DNA from 2 places in the Streptomyces sp. NPDC058620 genome. Region 2 is predicted to be linked to the other one. Evidence: predicted binding sites of a transcription regulator. Region 2 holds the regulator's gene; the other holds the start of a gene.

Region 1 (8,409 bases), on a different contig from region 2:
TCGGCGCCCTGGACCGGAGGGGTCGCCCCGGAACCGTCGCGCGTGCTGCCCTTGCTCCGAGGCCGCTTCTTCTGCACCGGTGCTCGCAATCTTGACTCGTCCACCCATGAAGCAGAGGTGACGTACGGTCACGTGTAAAGGCACCCCACCCCTGGTACGGCTTCTGACCATTCCAGTGCTTTTGAGAGGGGCGCACGCATCAACCGCTCCGCCACTCGAACGAGTGAACAACACTCCGGAGTTGGCGAACAAGTCTCCCCAGAGGCGCCGCCGGGCATGCACGGGCCACCAGGTGGAAGTTCCGCCCAGGCTTTGGCAGGATGCCCGCCCGCACCCGCCACGGAGCGTTTCCTTCCACCCGTAACGGCCGGGCTGACCTGCCGGTACGGGCCAACGCCCGGTTCGTGCAGGGCTCGTGAAGGCATCGTGCAGACTGACCGTATGCGCATGGACCTCGCCACCGAACCCGGCAGTACGGAACGCCCCAACGAGGACTGGATGTCCGCCGCACTCCCGGCGTCCGGCCAGGGCGGGGCGCTGGTGCTGCTCGACGGAGTGACGCCACCGCAGGGTGATGACGGTTGTGTGCACTCGGTGCCCTGGTTCACCGCGCGACTGGGCGGTGCGCTGGCCGAACTGTCCGGTTCGCGCCGAGATCTGACGCTGGCGGAGATCCTTGCCGAGTCCATCCGGCGCACCGCCGACACGCACCGTTCCCCATGTGACCTTTCTCACGCGAGGACGCCGCAGGCGACCGTGGTGCTCGCGCGCTGGGACGAACACAAGATCGAATACCTGGTTCTCTCCGATTCCGTACTCCTCCTGGAGGCGCCCGACGGGGCGGTGCGCGCGGTCCTCGACGACCGGCTCGACCGGCTGCCGCCCGGCTCCCTCGCCTCCGAGGCGATCGCCGACGCCCGGGCGCGGAACAAGGAGGGCGGCTTCTTCACCGCCGCCGCCGACCCCCAGGTGGCGTCCCGCGCCGTGACCGGGCACGTGCCGCGCGCCGAGGTGCGGTCCCTGGCCGCGCTGACGGACGGGGCGAGCCGCTGGACCGAGAAGTTCCGGGAGGGCGACTGGACGGCCGCCCTGGAGCTGCTGCGCAAGGCCGGCCCCCAGGGGCTGATCGACCGGGTGCGGGAGCTGGAGCGGGCGGACACCGGCCGCCGGTACCTGCGCCGGAGCAAGACCCATGACGACGCCACGGCGGCCTTCGTCGAGCTCTAGAGCCCCAGGAGCGATCCGCCGGGCGCGCCGGTCACTCCTCGGCCCGCGCGTTCAACTGGTGCAGCAGCCGGGCCAGTTCGGCGACCTCGGTGCGATCCCAGTCGGCGAGCTTGCGTACGTAGCGGTCGCGGCGGGCGTCCCGGACGCTACGGAAGCGGGCCAGGCCCTCGGCCGTGAGGCGGACGAGCCAGGCGCGGCCGTCGGCCGGGTCGGGTTCGCGGGCCACCAGGCCGTGCGTCTCCAGAGCGCGCAGCTGACGGCTCATGGTCGCCTTGCCGACACCGATGTAGGCGGCGAGATCGGTGGCCCGCTGCGGGCCCGCCGACTCAAGCCGTACGAGGAGGCCGTAGGCGGCGGATTCGAGGTCGGGGTGCACCTCACGGGCCATCTCCCCGGAGTTGGCCCGCGCCCGGCGCAGGAAGACGGCCAACTCCCGTTCCAGGGCGAGGAACTCGTGGTCCACACCACTCGCGCCGACCGCGCCGGGTTCACTCCCGCGTTCACTCCCGTGCACGTCAGCACCCCTCATACGCTTTCCTGCCGATGAAAGTTTCTTCCGCCGCCGGTCATCGCCGCAGCTCGGTCAGTATTTCGCAGGAGTAGACCATCGGCAGCGCCCGGACCCCCTTCCGCCGCGTGGGTCTACGTGCGTAGCGTCATGACTGCCATCAGTGACATGCCCACACCATGCCACCCCTCCAGGGATGTCCCGCACGCACCCCTGGGTCAGCAGTTCCCCCCACCGAGGCCCCGGAGGCACCCACATGCCCGTGCACAGATCCGGTACGTCCCGCCGCTCGCGCTTCGCCGCGGCAGGAGCCCTCCTCGCAGCACTCTCCCTCCTCCTCACCCTGCCCGGCGCGGCCTCCGCCGCGGAGACCCCCGCTCGCGGTACGGCCACGATGGGCCAGGGCGTCATCGCCCACGACGGTCAGGGTGGACTCCCCCGCGAGTCGCGCGCCGTCCAGACCGAGGGCGTCGACGTCAGCAGCCACCAGGGCAACGTCGCCTGGTCGACCCTCTGGAACAGCGGCGTGAAGTGGGCCTACGCCAAGGCCACCGAGGGGACGTACTACAAGAACCCCTACTTCGCGCAGCAGTACAACGGCTCCTACAACGTCGGCATGATCCGCGGGGCGTACCACTTCGCCACCCCGGACACGACGAGCGGGGCGACCCAGGCCAACTACTTCGTGGACAACGGGGGCGGCTGGTCGGGGGACGGCAGGACGCTGCCGGGGGTGCTGGACATCGAGTGGAATCCGTACGGCGCGCAGTGCTTCGGCAAGACCCAGGCCGGGATGGTGTCCTGGATCCGCGACTTCGTGAACACCTACAAGGCGCGCACCGGGCGCGACGCGGTGATCTACACCGCGACCAGTTGGTGGCAGACCTGCACGGGCAACAACTCCAGCTTCGGCGCCACCAACCCGCTCTGGGTGGCCCGCTACAACACCACCGTCGGTGAACTCCCGGCCGGCTGGGGCTACTACACGATGTGGCAGTACACGTCGACCGGCCCGACGGTCGGCGACCACAACCGCTTCAACGGCGCCCTGGACCGCGTACAGGCGCTCGCGTACGGCTGATCCGGCCCCTCCGCCTCACACCGCGGCCCCGGCGACGAGCTCCTGTCGCCGGGGCCCTCGCCGTACCGGAGCCGCATCGGAGCCGCATCGGAGCCATATGCGGGCCAACCCCCGCCCGACCCGCCTCTTCACCACTCGGGACCCCTCACACCCCTCTATACACTGCGTGTATACGCTCTATGTATAGTCCTCGACGTGCCGCACAACCCGTGCGCGGCCGGCCTTGAGGAGTGACCTGCTGTGCCCAGAAAGACGACGCCGTCCGGTGCCGGGTTGGCCGCCGCCCTGGTGACCGCGCTCACATTCGCGCTCGGCGGCTGCTCGATGGAGACCACCGCACCGGGTTCGGCGCGGCAGGACGCCGCATCCGACGCCAAGGGGTCGTTCGGGCAGGTGGACTGCCGCAAGGCGAAGTGCATAGCGCTGACCTTCGACGCGGGTCCGGCGGAGGACACCCCGCGGCTCCTGGACACCCTCAGGGAGAAGAAGGTGCCCGCCACCTTCTTCCTGCTCGGCAAGAAGCACGTGACCAGGTACCCGGACACCGTGCGCCGCATCGAGGCCGAGGGACACGAGGTGGCCAACCACACCTGGTCGCACGAGATCCTGACCGACCGGAAGCCCGCCGAGATACGGGCCGAGCTGGAGAGGACACAGGACGCCATCGCGGCCATCACCGGCAAGAAACCGCGGCTCATGCGTCCGCCGCAGGGCCGCACCGACGACACGGTCTCCGGGATCTGCGAGGAGCTGGGGCTGTCGCAGATCCTGTGGAGCGCGACCGCGAAGGACTACTCCACGAACGACTCCGCGCTGATCAGGAAGCGGATTCTCGACCAGGCGGGCAAGGACGGCATCATCCTGCTGCACGACATCTACAAGGGCACCGTGCCCGCGGTGCCGGGCATCATCGACGCGCTGAAGAAGCGCGGCTACACCTTCGTGACGGTCCCCCAGCTGATGGCCCCGGCGGAGCCCGTGCCGGGCACGATCTACCGGCCGTAGGCGCCGGACGCGAAAAGCGGAACGGCCCGCCCTCCCTCGGGAGAACGGGCCGTCCGTACCGGCCGTGCACGTCGTACCACGCCCGTCACTGCATGGCACTCACGCCGCGGCCGGGACCCTCTGCTCCCGGAGCCCGGCCGAGGCCGGGGCGAGGGCGATCTCCAGCACCTGGCGGACGTCCGTCACCGGGTGGACCTCCAGACCGTCCAGGACCTCGGCCGGTACGTCGTCCAGGTCGGCCTCGTTCCGCTTGGGGATCACCACGGTGGTGATCCCGGCGCGGTGCGCGGCCAGCAGCTTCTGCTTCAGACCGCCGATCGGCAGCACGCGTCCGGTCAGCGACACCTCACCGGTCATCGCCACATCCGTACGGACCTGCCGGCCGGACAGCAGCGAGGCCAGCGCCGTCGTCATCGTGATTCCGGCACTCGGACCGTCCTTGGGCACCGCACCCGCCGGGAAGTGGATGTGCACCCCGCGGTCCTTCAGATCCGCGACCGGCAGCTCCAGCTCGGCGCCGTGCGACCGCAGGAAGCTCAGCGCGATCTGCGCGGACTCCTTCATGACGTCACCCAGCTGGCCCGTCAGGGTCAGTCCGGACGCCCCGGTCTCCGGGTCGGCCAGCGAAGCCTCGACGAACAGCACATCACCACCGGCGCCGGTCACCGCAAGCCCAGTGGCCACGCCCGGCACCGCGGTGCGGCGCTCGGCCGGGTCCTGTGCGGACTCGGGCACGTGGTGCGGGCGCCCGATCAGGCCCCGCAGATCCTCGTCCGTGACCGTGAACGGCAGCTCGCGTTCGCCCAGTTCGTGCTGGGCCGCGACCTTGCGGAGCAGCCGGGCGACGGCCCGCTCCAGATTGCGGACGCCGGCCTCGCGGGTGTACTCGCCGGCCAGCTTGCGCAGCGCGGACTCGTCGAGCGCGACCTCTTCCTTCTCCAGGCCGGCCCGCTCCAGCTGGCGCGGGAGCAGGTGGTCGCGTGCGATGACGACCTTCTCGTCCTCGGTGTAGCCGTCCAGCCTGACCAGCTCCATGCGGTCGAGCAGGGCCTCCGGGATGGCGTCGAGCACATTGGCCGTCGCCAGGAAGACGACGTCGCTGAGGTCGAGTTCGACCTCCAGGTAGTGGTCGCGGAAGGTGTGGTTCTGCGCCGGGTCGAGGACCTCCAGGAGGGCGGCGGCCGGGTCGCCCCGGAAGTCCGAGCCGACCTTGTCGATCTCGTCGAGCAGGACGACCGGGTTCATGGAACCGGCCTCCTTGATGGCGCGGACGATACGCCCGGGAAGCGCGCCGACGTACGTACGCCGGTGGCCCCTGATCTCCGCCTCGTCCCGGACACCGCCGAGCGCGACACGGACGAACTTGCGGCCCATGGCGTGCGCGACGCTCTCACCGAGCGAGGTCTTTCCGACTCCAGGAGGGCCCACCAGAGCCAGCACGGCGCCGCCCCGGCGGCCGCCGACGACTCCCAGACCGCGGTCGGCACGGCGCTTGCGCACCGCCAGGTATTCGGTGATCCGCTCCTTCACGTCCTGGAGGCCCGCGTGCTCGGCGTCGAGAACGCGCTGCGCACCCGGGATGTCGTACGCGTCCTCGGTCCGCTCGGTCCACGGCAGTTCGAGGACGGTGTCGAGCCAGGTCCTGATCCAGGAGCCCTCTGGGCTCTGGTCGGAGGACCGCTCCAGCTTGTCGACCTCCTTGAGCGCGGCCTCGCGGACGTGCTCGGGAAGGTCGGCGGCCTCGACGCGGGCCCGGTAGTCGTCGGACTCGTCCTCCGGGTCGCCGTTGAGCTCCGAGAGCTCCTTGCGTACGGCGTCGAGCTGGCGCCGCAGCAGGAACTCGCGCTGCTGCTTGTCGACACCCTCCTGGACGTCCTTGGCGATGGACTCGGCCACGTCCTGCTCGGCGAGGTGTTCGCCGAGCCACTGGATGGCGAGCTTCAGCCGGGCGACCGCGTCGGCGGTCTCCAGGAGCTGCACCTTCTGGGCGGTGGTCAGGAACGGCGAGTAACCGGAGTTGTCGGCGAGGGCGGAGATGTCCTCGATCTGCTGCACCCGGTCCACGACCTGCCAGGCGCCGCGCTTCTTCAGCCAGCTGGTGGCGAGCGCCTTGTACTCCGTGACCAGTTCCACGGCGGAGCCGGGCAACGGGTCCGGGACGAGGACGTCGACCTTGGTCCCCTCCACCCACAGCGCTCCGCCGGGCCCACTGGTCCCGGCACCGATCCGCACCCGGTCACGGGCCCGGATGAGCGCACCCGGGTCCCCGTCCGAGAGCCGGCCGACCTGCTCGACGGTGCCGAGGACGCCGGTCCCCGTGTAGGTCCCGTCGATACGCGGGACGAGCAGCACCTCGGGCTTGCCGCCGCCGGCACGTGCGGCGGCCTGCGCGGCCTCCACGGCGGCCCGCACCTCCGTGTCCGACAGATCCAGCGGCACCACCATTCCGGGCAGCACTACCTCGTCGTCGAGCGGCAGCACAGGCAGATCGATCGGTGTGAACGCCTTGGACTCCGTAGCCATGATCTCCCCTTCGGCAGTCAAGTTGAGCTATGTGGACTCAATGCTCCTGAGCGCCTGAATGTTCCCCAAGCCCTGTTCGCTCTCAGCGATCACTCGTCACGCGCCGCTCCGGCGCCCGTTCGCGCCCCTGCACGGCTCGAAATCGCGTGGCAGCGCGCGGGGCCGGGTCGCGATGATGGCGCCATGACCCTTCCCGGCTTTCCCCTCCAGGCCCTGCTCGTGGTGGACGTGCAGTCCGCCTCCGTCACCGGGGCGGGTGCGGTGCCCGGAGCGGCCCTGCTCCTGGACCGGACGACGGACCTGATCGCACGGGCCCGTACGAGCGGGGCGCTCGTCGTCCACATCCAGAACGACGGGCCCGCCGGAGCGGGCGACGAGCCGCACACCCCCGGCTGGGAACTCCACCTCCCCGTCGGGACCGGCCCCCGCGAGTGCGTCGTCCGCAAGTCCATGGACGACGGCTTCGAGGAGACCTCCCTGGGCGGCCTGCTGGCCGGCCACGGAGTGCGGGGCCTCGTCGTCTGCGGCCTGATGTCCGAGATGTGCGTCCAGGCCACGGCCCGGGGGGCCCTGGCACGCGGTTATCGGGTTGTCCTCCCGTACGACGCCCACGCGACGCACAACATTCCTGCCGCCCCCGGAATCAGCGAGGAGATTCCGGCGGCCACGGCATCACGGGTCGCCGCCTGGGCCATCAGCGACGAGGCCGAGGTCACCGCATGCGCCGCGGACGTCACGTTCGCACCCCTGCCGTCGCCGGCCCACTGAATGAACAACCTGTCGCCTCCGCGCGACCGCCCCGACCGGATGTACGACGAGAAACCGGCCGGCGCCCGGCTGGACGCGTCCCGCACCGATGCCCCCGCCGCCGTCTCCTCAATTCGCTGGTCCGGGGCTGCCCGGAGCGCCAGGATGGTCCGTCGAACCGACCGCCACCACCGGAGACCGGAGAGCCACGTCATGCCCGCCAGCACCGCCCCCGTCACGCTCGACCGCCGCGAAGGCCCCTTCGGCGAAGTCGTCCTGCGCGAGCGCGGGGACGACTTCGAGATCATCGCCAACGGCTGTTTCCTCATGGACACATCCGACGGGCGGTCCGAGCGGCTGCTGATCGACGCGGCCCTCGCGGCGCTGCCCGACGGGCGCACCGCCCCGGCCGTGCTCATCGGCGGTCTCGGCGTCGGGTTCTCGCTCGTCCGGGCCGCCGAGGAGGAACGCTGGGGGCGGATCGTCGTCGTCGAGCGGGAACAGGCGATCGTCGACTGGCACCGGCAGGGGCCGCTGGACCGGATCTCCGGCCCGGCGCTGGCCGATCCGCGCACCGAGATCGTGCACACGGACCTCGTGGCCCACCTCCGGACGACCACGGAGCGTTACGACGCCCTGTGTCTGGACATCGACAACGGGCCGGACTGGACCGTCACGGAGGACAACGGAAGCCTCTATTCCGCCACCGGTCTCGCCGCCTGCAAGGAGCGTCTCACGCCGGGCGGAGTGCTCGCCGTGTGGTCCGCGCAGCCCTCCTCCGCGTTCGAGCAGGCGATGCGGAATGCCGGATTCAGCGCGGTACGCACTGAAGAAGTAGCCGTTGCCCGAGGTGTACCGGACGTGGTCCATCTCGCACTGCGGACCGGCTGAGCCCCCACCCGGTACGCACATCGCCCCTATGGCACGGGCCAAGCCCCACAAGGCAGACGATCCGCCCTCCGGAGGGGCGAAAGTCCTCACGCGGGGCAACACCCTGCGTAGCCGTGGACCGTCCGCTGCCTCTACGCTGCTGAGCGGCACATGGGATCTCCCACGAAATTCACAAGCGAAGACCGTGCCTCCGGGGGAATGGCTCCCGCGAGAACGGGCAGGGGCGGGGCGATGGAACAGACACACACCACCCACAACGGCGTCGCGGCCACCCCGGGTGCGCAGCGCCGGGTTCTGGTGGTCGAGGACGACTCCACGATCGTGGACGCCATTGCCGCGAGACTCCGGGCCGAGGGCTTCCTGGTGCAGACCGCGCTGGACGGCCCCGCGGCCGTGGACGCGGCCGAGGCATGGCAGCCCGATCTCA
Region 2 (8,409 bases):
ACTTATTCCGCCACGCTGTAGCCGGGCAGGCGGTGATCTGCGTCGCTCAGGTACCCCTTGCCGCCGCGTGGCAACCGGTACAGGACGGCGCGCAGGGCCGCGCGCAGCGGAAGGCGTACCGCTTCCGCCAGAATCGCCAGGTCAAGTCCCATCCAGTGGTGCTCGGCGTAGTGCTGGTCGAGCAGAGCGGGTTCGTCCCAGGGCATCCCGGAGCGGGCCCGCACCTGCGCGAGGCCCGTCAGGCCCGGCCGCAGCTCCTGACGCCGGCGTCCGGCCCCGGGGCCCAGGGTCCTCGGATCGCCCGGCGCGAGGGGTGCCGGGCCGACGAGGGAGAGCTCTCCCCGTACGACGTGGGGCAGCCGGGACAGCAGGTCGAGGCGGCAGCGGCGGGTGCGCAGGGAGCGCAGCTCGAAGGTCCGGCCGCCGAGCCCGGTCCGCTGTTCGCGCACCAGTACGCCGCCGGCCGGTCGCCGTACGGCGAGGGCGAGGGCGCCCACGGCGAGAGCCGGTGAGGCGAGGGCCAGGAGGGCCGCGCCGAGCGTGAGGTCGAGGAGCCGCTTGGCCGTCAGTCGGTCCGTCGTGCGCGCGAGGGTGCGCGTCGCGGTACGGGCGAGGGCCGCCGCGGCCGTCTTCGCCCTCGCGGTCGTGGTGGCGGTCCGCGAGGGGGCGTGTGCCCTGGTTCGTACCGCAGTCCGGTTCGCGTTCTGCATCGCACCTGCCCGGGGATCGGAGGCGTGCCGGTTTTGACCGGCAAACGGCATTTTGTGACAGAACGATCCCATGATGCGATGGTGGGGCGGGGTGTGTGGCGCGCTGGAGGGGGCGGGTGTCGTCCCGTGGGGCGCGCGGTGGGCGGCGCCGCGCGGTGGTTCGGGCGGGAAAACCGCTGGTGGACTGGGGCGTGAGCACGTTAGTTGAGTCGGCCCGGCTCAGGTCTGTTGACTCTGGGGCGGGTGTCATGCATCCTTGAGTCAGATCCACTCAAGTATTCAGTTGGAGGAATCGAAATGGCACGTGCGGTCGGCATCGACCTGGGCACGACTAACTCCGTCGTGAGCGTTCTGGAAGGCGGCGAGCCCACCGTCATCACCAACGCCGAAGGCGCCAGGACCACGCCGTCCGTCGTCGCCTTCGCGAAGAACGGTGAGGTGCTCGTCGGCGAGGTCGCCAAGCGCCAGGCGGTCACGAACGTCGACAGGACCATCCGCTCCGTCAAGCGCCACATGGGCACTGACTGGAAGATCGACCTGGACGGCAAGAGCTTCAACCCGCAGCAGATGAGCGCCTTCATCCTGCAGAAGCTGAAGCGTGACGCGGAGTCCTACCTCGGCGAGAAGGTGACCGACGCGGTCATCACCGTCCCGGCGTACTTCAACGACTCCGAGCGTCAGGCGACCAAGGAGGCCGGCGAGATCGCGGGCCTGAACGTCCTGCGTATCGTCAACGAGCCCACTGCCGCCGCGCTGGCGTACGGGCTCGACAAGGACGACCAGACGATCCTCGTCTTCGACCTCGGTGGCGGCACCTTCGACGTGTCCCTCCTGGAGATCGGCGACGGCGTCGTCGAGGTGAAGGCCACCAACGGTGACAACCACCTCGGTGGTGACGACTGGGACCAGCGCGTCATGGACTACCTGGTCAAGCAGTTCGCCAACGGTCACGGCGTGGACCTGTCCAAGGACAAGATGGCTCTCCAGCGTCTCCGCGAGGCCGCGGAGAAGGCGAAGATCGAGCTGTCCTCCTCCACGGAGACCACGATCAACCTGCCGTACATCACGGCGTCGGCCGAGGGCCCGCTGCACCTGGACGAGAAGCTCACGCGCGCTCAGTTCCAGCAGCTCACCGCGGACCTGCTGGACCGCTGCAAGAACCCGTTCCACAACGTCATCAAGGACGCGGGCATCCAGCTCTCCGAGATCGACCACGTCGTTCTCGTCGGTGGCTCGACCCGTATGCCGGCCGTCGCCGAGCTCGTCAAGGAGCTCACCGGTGGTCAGGAAGCCAACAAGGGCGTGAACCCGGACGAGGTCGTCGCCATCGGCGCCTCGCTCCAGGCCGGTGTCCTGAAGGGCGAGGTCAAGGACGTTCTGCTCCTCGACGTCACGCCGCTGTCGCTTGGTATCGAAACCAAGGGCGGCATCATGACGAAGCTCATCGAGCGCAACACGACCATCCCGACCAAGCGCTCCGAGATCTTCACGACGGCCGAGGACAACCAGCCGTCCGTTCAGATCCAGGTCTACCAGGGCGAGCGCGAGATCGCGGCGTACAACAAGAAGCTCGGAATGTTCGAGCTCACCGGTCTGCCGCCGGCCCCGCGTGGCGTGCCGCAGATCGAGGTCGCGTTCGACATCGACGCCAACGGCATCATGCACGTCGCTGCCAAGGACCTCGGCACCGGCAAGGAGCAGAAGATGACCGTCACCGGTGGCTCGTCGCTGCCGAAGGACGAGGTCAACCGGATGCGCGAAGAGGCCGAGCAGTACGCGGACGAGGACCACCGTCGTCGCGAGGCCGCCGAGTCCCGTAACCAGGGCGAGCAGCTCGTCTACCAGACGGAGAAGTTCCTCAAGGACAACGAGGACAAGGTTCCGGCCGACGTCAAGACGGAGGTCGAGGAGTCCCTCACCGAGCTGAAGGAAAAGCTCAAGGGCGAGGACACCGCCGAGATCCGTACCGCCACCGAGAAGGTCGCGGCCGTCTCCCAGAAGCTGGGCCAGGCGATGTACGCCAACGCCCAGGCCGAGGGTGCGACGCCGGGTGCCGACGCGCCGGGCGCCGGTCAGGCCCAGGCCGACGGTGACGACGTCGTGGACGCCGAGATCGTCGACGACGAGAAGGACACCAAGGGCGGTGCGGTGTGACCGAGGAGACTCCGGGCTTCGAGGAGAAGCCTGACGTCCCCTCCGACACCACCCCTGACGGAGCTGAGCCGAAGGACGCCACCCCCTCTCCGGAGGAGGAGGCGTCCCCGGCCGGGGACTCAGTACAGACAGTCGGTCTGACCGCACAGCTGGACCAGGTCCGCACCGCGCTCAGCGAGCGCACGGGCGACCTCCAGCGGCTCCAGGCCGAGTACCAGAACTACCGCCGCCGCGTCGAGCGGGACCGGGTAACGGTCAAGGAGATCGCGGTCGCGGGTCTCCTGACCGAGCTCCTGCCCGTGCTCGACGACGTCGGCCGCGCGCGGGAACACGGCGAGCTGGTCGGCGGCTTCAAGTCGGTGGCCGAATCGCTGGAGATGGTCGTCGCGAAGCTGGGTCTCCAGCAGTTCGGCAAGGAGGGTGAGCCCTTCGACCCGACGATCCACGAGGCCCTGATGCACTCGTACGCGCCGGATGTCACAGAGGACACCTGCGTGGCGATCCTGCAGCCGGGGTATCGCATCGGCGACCGCACCATCCGCCCCGCGCGGGTGGCCGTGGCCGAGCCGCAGCCCGGCGCGACGCCGGGAGCGGCGAAGGAAGAGAAGGCAGACGACGAGGAGAGCGGTGGCACGGAGGAGGTCTGACATTCAGTCCGACCACCTCGGTGCACACCGACCGGCCAGGAGCCCGGCCCCAGGGCCGGCTCCTCGGCCGATCGTCCGGAAGGAGGGACGTCGATGAGTACGAAGGACTTCGTCGAGAAGGACTACTACAAGGTTCTCGGCGTCCCCAAGGACGCCACCGACGCCGAGGTCAAGAAGGCGTACCGGAAGCTCGCCCGCGAGTTCCACCCGGACGCCAACAAGGGTGACGCCAAGGCGGAGGAGCGCTTCAAGGAGATCTCCGAGGCGAACGACATCCTCGGCGACAGCAAGAAGCGCAAGGAGTACGACGAAGCCCGCGCGCTCTTCGGCAACGGAGGCGGCTTCCGGGCGGGTCCCGGTGGCGCGGGGGGCAACTTCAACTTCGACCTGGGCGACCTCTTCGGAGGCGCCCCGGGCGGCGGCCAGGCCGGCGGCGCCGGAGGGTTCGGCGGCGGTGGTCTGGGAGACGTCTTCGGCGGCCTCTTCAACCGCGGCGGCGCGGGCACCCGTGTGCAGCCACGGCGCGGCCAGGACATCGAGTCCGAGGTGACGCTCAGCTTCACCGAGGCGGTCGACGGGGCCACGGTCCCGCTGCGGATGTCCAGCCAGGCACCCTGCAAGGCGTGTTCCGGCACCGGCGACAAGAACGGCACCCCGAGGGTCTGCCCGACCTGCGTCGGCACCGGACAGGTGTCGCGCGGCAGCGGCGGCGGCTTCTCGCTCACCGACCCCTGCGTGGACTGCAAGGGCCGCGGCCTCATCGCCGAGGACCCCTGCGAGGTCTGCAAGGGCAGCGGGCGGGCGAGGTCGGCGCGCACCATGCAGGTCAGGATTCCGGCGGGCGTCCTGAACGGCCAGCGCATCCGGCTGCGCGGCAAGGGCAGCCCGGGCGAACGCGGCGGACCGGCCGGCGACCTGTACGTCGTCGTCCACGTCGACGCCCACCCCGTCTTCGGCCGCAAGGGCGACAACCTCACCGTCACCGTGCCGATCGCCTTCACGGAGGCGGCGCTCGGCGGCGAGGTGAAGGTCCCGACGCTCGGCGGCCCCCCGGTCACCCTGAAGCTTCCGGCCGGCACCCCCAACGGGCGTACGATGCGCGCCCGCGGCAAGGGTGCGGTCCGCAAGGACGGCACCCGCGGCGACCTGCTGGTCACCGTGGAGGTGGCAGTGCCCACGGACCTCGCACCCGAGGCCCGGGACGCACTGGAGGCATACCGGAAGGCGACCGCGGAGGAGGACCCGCGGGCGGAGCTGTTCCAGGCTGCGAAGGGAGCTTGAGATGGACGGCCGTCGACATAATCCGTACCAGCTAACCGACGAATCACCGGTGTACGTGATCTCGATCGCGGCCCAGCTCTCGGGCCTGCACCCGCAGACGCTGCGCCAGTACGACCGCCTCGGCCTGGTCTCCCCGGACCGCACCGCCGGGCGCGGCAGACGCTACTCGGCCCGCGACATCGAACTGCTGCGCACGGTGCAGCAGTTGTCGCAGGACGAGGGAATCAACCTGGCCGGCATCAAGCGCATCATCGAGCTGGAGAACCAGGTCGCCGCGCTCCAGCAGCGCGTCGCGGAGCTCTCCGCGGCGGTCGACGGGGCGACGGTGGCCATGCAGCAGCGCGAGGCCCAGGTACACGCCTCGTACCGCCGCGACCTGGTCCCGTACCAGGACGTGCAGCAGGCGAGCGCGCTGGTGGTGTGGCGCCCCAAGCCCAAGCGGGTCACGGACTAGCCGCGTTGCCCGTCAGGAGGCCCGTCACCCGTGTTCATCCGGGTGGCGGGCCTCCTGCTCAGGTGCGACCGGTGTCGCGACGATCCCCGACTGCACGAGCAGCGCGCCCAGATGGGTACGGCTCGTCGCGTCGAGTGCCTGCATGAGCTTGGCGATGTGGGCGCGGCAGGTGCGGACGCTGATGCCGAGCTTGCGGGCCACGATGTCGTCGACGTGCCCTTCGACGAGCAGGCGGGCGATGCTGTGCTGGACGGCGGTGACGGGGGTGCCGGGGGCGGCTGTCGGAAGCTGTTCCGCGAAGGGGGTGGCCTGGGCCCAGAGAGTCTCGTACACCCGGACCAGATAGCGGACGATCGCGGGATTGCGGATCTCCAGCGCCATGTTCCGGTCGGGTGTGGCCGGAATGAACGCCACCGTGCGGTCGAAGATGATCAGTCGCTCCACGGTCTGTTCAGTGGTGCGCACCTTCAGGCTGCTCCCCGGTATCTGATCGAGGTATTCCCTGATGGCGGTGCTGTAGCGCGCCGAGTGCTGGTAGAGGTGCCGGAGCTGTGCCCCGCGTGCGATGGCCAGCCGGGCGTTGCCCAGTGACTCCTGTAACTTGTCGGCCGGCCGGTTGCTTCCGGGTTGCGCCGTCCAGACTTCGGCAGTGGCCGTGGCGCTTGCCTCGTAGATGGTCGACTGGATCGTCTGTTTCCCTTCGAGCACGGTGATGGCGAGAGCGAGGTCCTCGCTGGCGACGGAGGCCAGGGGGGACAAGGTACTGCTCAGAGCGGCAGTGAGCTGGATGCGTTCGTCGATTTCCCGTGTGATGGGGTGCAGCAGGTGGGCCAGGGCTGCGGAGGGGGAGACCGGGCGCATCCAGGAGTCGTTCAGAGGGTCGGGATGGAGGAGTGCCATTTCGATGAGGCAGGGGGTGGAAGCGAGTTCGGTGCGGGCAATGCGCCCATTTCTGAGGGCTGACTCGTACAGCCGGATCGCCGGCTCGCAGAGTTCTCTGTTCCCGTGCGGATGGACTGCATTCGTCCCATCCGTATTCATTTGAGAGCCCCTCACTTTTTGCAATGCAACAAGATGACGGTGGTGGAAGCGTAGTTACCGGGGGAGTCTGGATGCGTCGGGGGAGCCGGGAACTTCCCTGATGGATCAGGGTGCGGCCGTGCTCTCCCCCGTTGCGCGGCCGCACCTTCCGGCTCTGGGATGGGGATGCCGGAGGGGCCGGTCGGGCAGGTCAGGAATCCTGGTCCAGGATTCCTGACCGGGCGATCAGGTAGCCGAGTTGTGCCCGGCTGGAACTCCCCAGGGTCGCGGACAGTTTCGCGATGTGGGAGCGGCACGTGCGCACGTGCATGCCCAGGCGGCGTGCGATGGCCTCGTCGACGTACCCGTCGACGAGGAGTTGGGCGATGGAGCGCTGGACGCCACTGACGCCTTCGGGAGTCGGGTCGTACCGAATCTCCTCCAGGAGAGGGGTAGCGCGTTGCCACAACTGCTCGAAGACGCTTGTGAGGTAGGAGACGAGCCCCGGATGCCGGAGTTCCAGAGCGACTGTCCGGTCGTCCTGCGCGGGGATGAAGGCAACCGTCCGGTCGAAGATGAGCATGCGCTCGACGAGTTCCTCCAGGGTCCGGATCTGGACACCCTCGGCGAGGCGCTCCGCGTAGGCGAAGGTTCCTTGGTGGTGTCGCACAGTGTGCTGGTAAAGGGTACGAATGCTGACACCGCGATCGACCACGGCCTGACCGCGTTCCAGCCCCTTACTGAGAATGTTCTCGCTCCGGAGGCCACCGGGTTGAACGGTGAGTACTTCGGTGTGACATTCGGCGGTGGCCACGTCTATGGCAGCGTTGATCCGGGTGCTGCCCTCGAGCACCGTGATGGCGTGAGTGGTCGGCGGGTCCTGTGCGCTGATGTCCATGAATGGCTCAAATGATTCGGCCAGCTCGAGGGAGAGCCTTCTGCGCTCCGTGATTTCCCGCTCGATCGGATGCAGCCGTTGGGCGAGCGCCGCTGAAGGGGGAACGGGGCGAAGCCAGTCGGCGTCATCGGGATCCGGGTGCAAGAGGGCGAAGTCCATCAGGCACGGGGCGGGCGTGACCTCCGCTCGCGGTATCCGGCCGGATCGCAATGCGCTGGCGTAGAGGCGCTGTCCCGCATCGCATAGTTCGGTGATCCCGTGAGGATGTGCCGGTTTTGAGGCACTTGCGATCATTTGCCCACCCCCCATGTTCCTGAACGTGCAGGAACATGATGCATCGATCCGGTGGTGTTCGCGTGGCCGGGTGGGACATCGTCTTAGTGCGGGGGAGATGAATCCATCAAGTGAGGACGAAGCCGAAATGTATAAGCGAATGCTTCGCTCGGTGCTTGCCACTGCTTTCGTGGGGGCCCTGGCCTACGGCGCTCTGGGTAGCGGTGACATCACCTGGGGCGCACCGGCAGCGGATGTGAGTGCTGCCACGCAGACGGCCACCGGCGACATTACGTGGGGCGACTCCACGCCGGCCACGCTCGGTGACATCACGTGGGGTGTCGCCCCTGCCGGCACAAAGGCATGACCACCCCGCCGGACGACCGTACCTTCCGGCGCGAGATGGCCACGGCCTATCGCTCCGGGTGGCACTTCATCGATCTGCTCACGGCACTCCCCCGTCGTGGCGACTCGTTGATGGTCACCCTGTTCGGTGAGCCGGTCGTCGTCGTGATGGAAGAGGGCGAGGACGTCCGCGCCTATCGCTGCCTTCGTCGGCCCCGCGGGGCCCCGCAACCGGTCCGTTGTGCCGTCAGGTACGGCATGATCTTCGTCAACCTCGATCAGCGGGACCACGAGCTGTTCGAATCTGAAGCCATCTCCGCCACCCCCCGCAGTGCCTGAACGACCCCCGTCGTTCCATATCGTTCAGGCGCTTCCCCCACACAGCGGCGCCATCGTGACCTGAACACGATGGCGCCGTTGTGCTGCCCGGGGCCGTCGGCCCCGGGCAGGCTCAGGCCCTGCCGAGCGCCCGGTCCAGGGCGATCTCGATGACGACCCGCTCGGGGTTGGGCCGCGGGGTGCGCTCGTATCGTTCCGCGTAGCGGCGTACCGCGTCGTCGACGACCTCCCGCTCCGTGCGGATCGTAGCCACGCCCTCCAGCGTCGCCCAGCGCGCCTTGTGCATCT

Evidence for each region. Region 2 encodes HspR, which represses chaperone genes until heat shock. Its sites were predicted from a motif close to TTGAGNNNNNNNNNCTCAA; they were not measured.
Region 1: a site for HspR is predicted at 6,367-6,385, ahead of lon (endopeptidase La). Genes of this name have one in related genera too.

What each region holds. Positions count from the first base shown of each region.
Region 1 is NZ_JBHXQO010000008.1:84,760-93,168, reverse strand. It holds gene ACFWSK_RS11315 (nitrate- and nitrite sensing domain-containing protein) at 1-77, opposite strand, end outside; gene ACFWSK_RS11310 (hypothetical protein) at 442-1,227, shown strand; gene ACFWSK_RS11305 (MarR family winged helix-turn-helix transcriptional regulator) at 1,259-1,756, opposite strand; gene ACFWSK_RS11300 (lysozyme) at 1,992-2,816, shown strand; gene ACFWSK_RS11295 (polysaccharide deacetylase family protein) at 3,141-3,821, shown strand; gene lon (endopeptidase La) at 3,921-6,344, opposite strand; gene ACFWSK_RS11285 (isochorismatase family protein) at 6,528-7,112, shown strand; gene ACFWSK_RS11280 (spermidine synthase) at 7,305-7,982, shown strand; gene ACFWSK_RS11275 (response regulator transcription factor) at 8,214-8,409, shown strand, end outside.
Region 2 is NZ_JBHXQO010000039.1:28,053-36,461, forward strand. It holds gene ACFWSK_RS27820 (sugar transferase) at 3-710, opposite strand; gene dnaK (molecular chaperone DnaK) at 1,008-2,864, shown strand; gene grpE (nucleotide exchange factor GrpE) at 2,861-3,511, shown strand; gene dnaJ (molecular chaperone DnaJ) at 3,605-4,792, shown strand; gene ACFWSK_RS27840 (heat shock protein transcriptional repressor HspR) at 4,794-5,246, shown strand; gene ACFWSK_RS27845 (LuxR C-terminal-related transcriptional regulator) at 5,271-6,287, opposite strand; gene ACFWSK_RS27850 (helix-turn-helix transcriptional regulator) at 6,478-7,458, opposite strand; gene ACFWSK_RS27855 (hypothetical protein) at 7,610-7,804, shown strand; gene ACFWSK_RS27860 ((2Fe-2S)-binding protein) at 7,801-8,121, shown strand; gene ACFWSK_RS27865 (pyridoxamine 5'-phosphate oxidase family protein) at 8,234-8,409, opposite strand, start outside.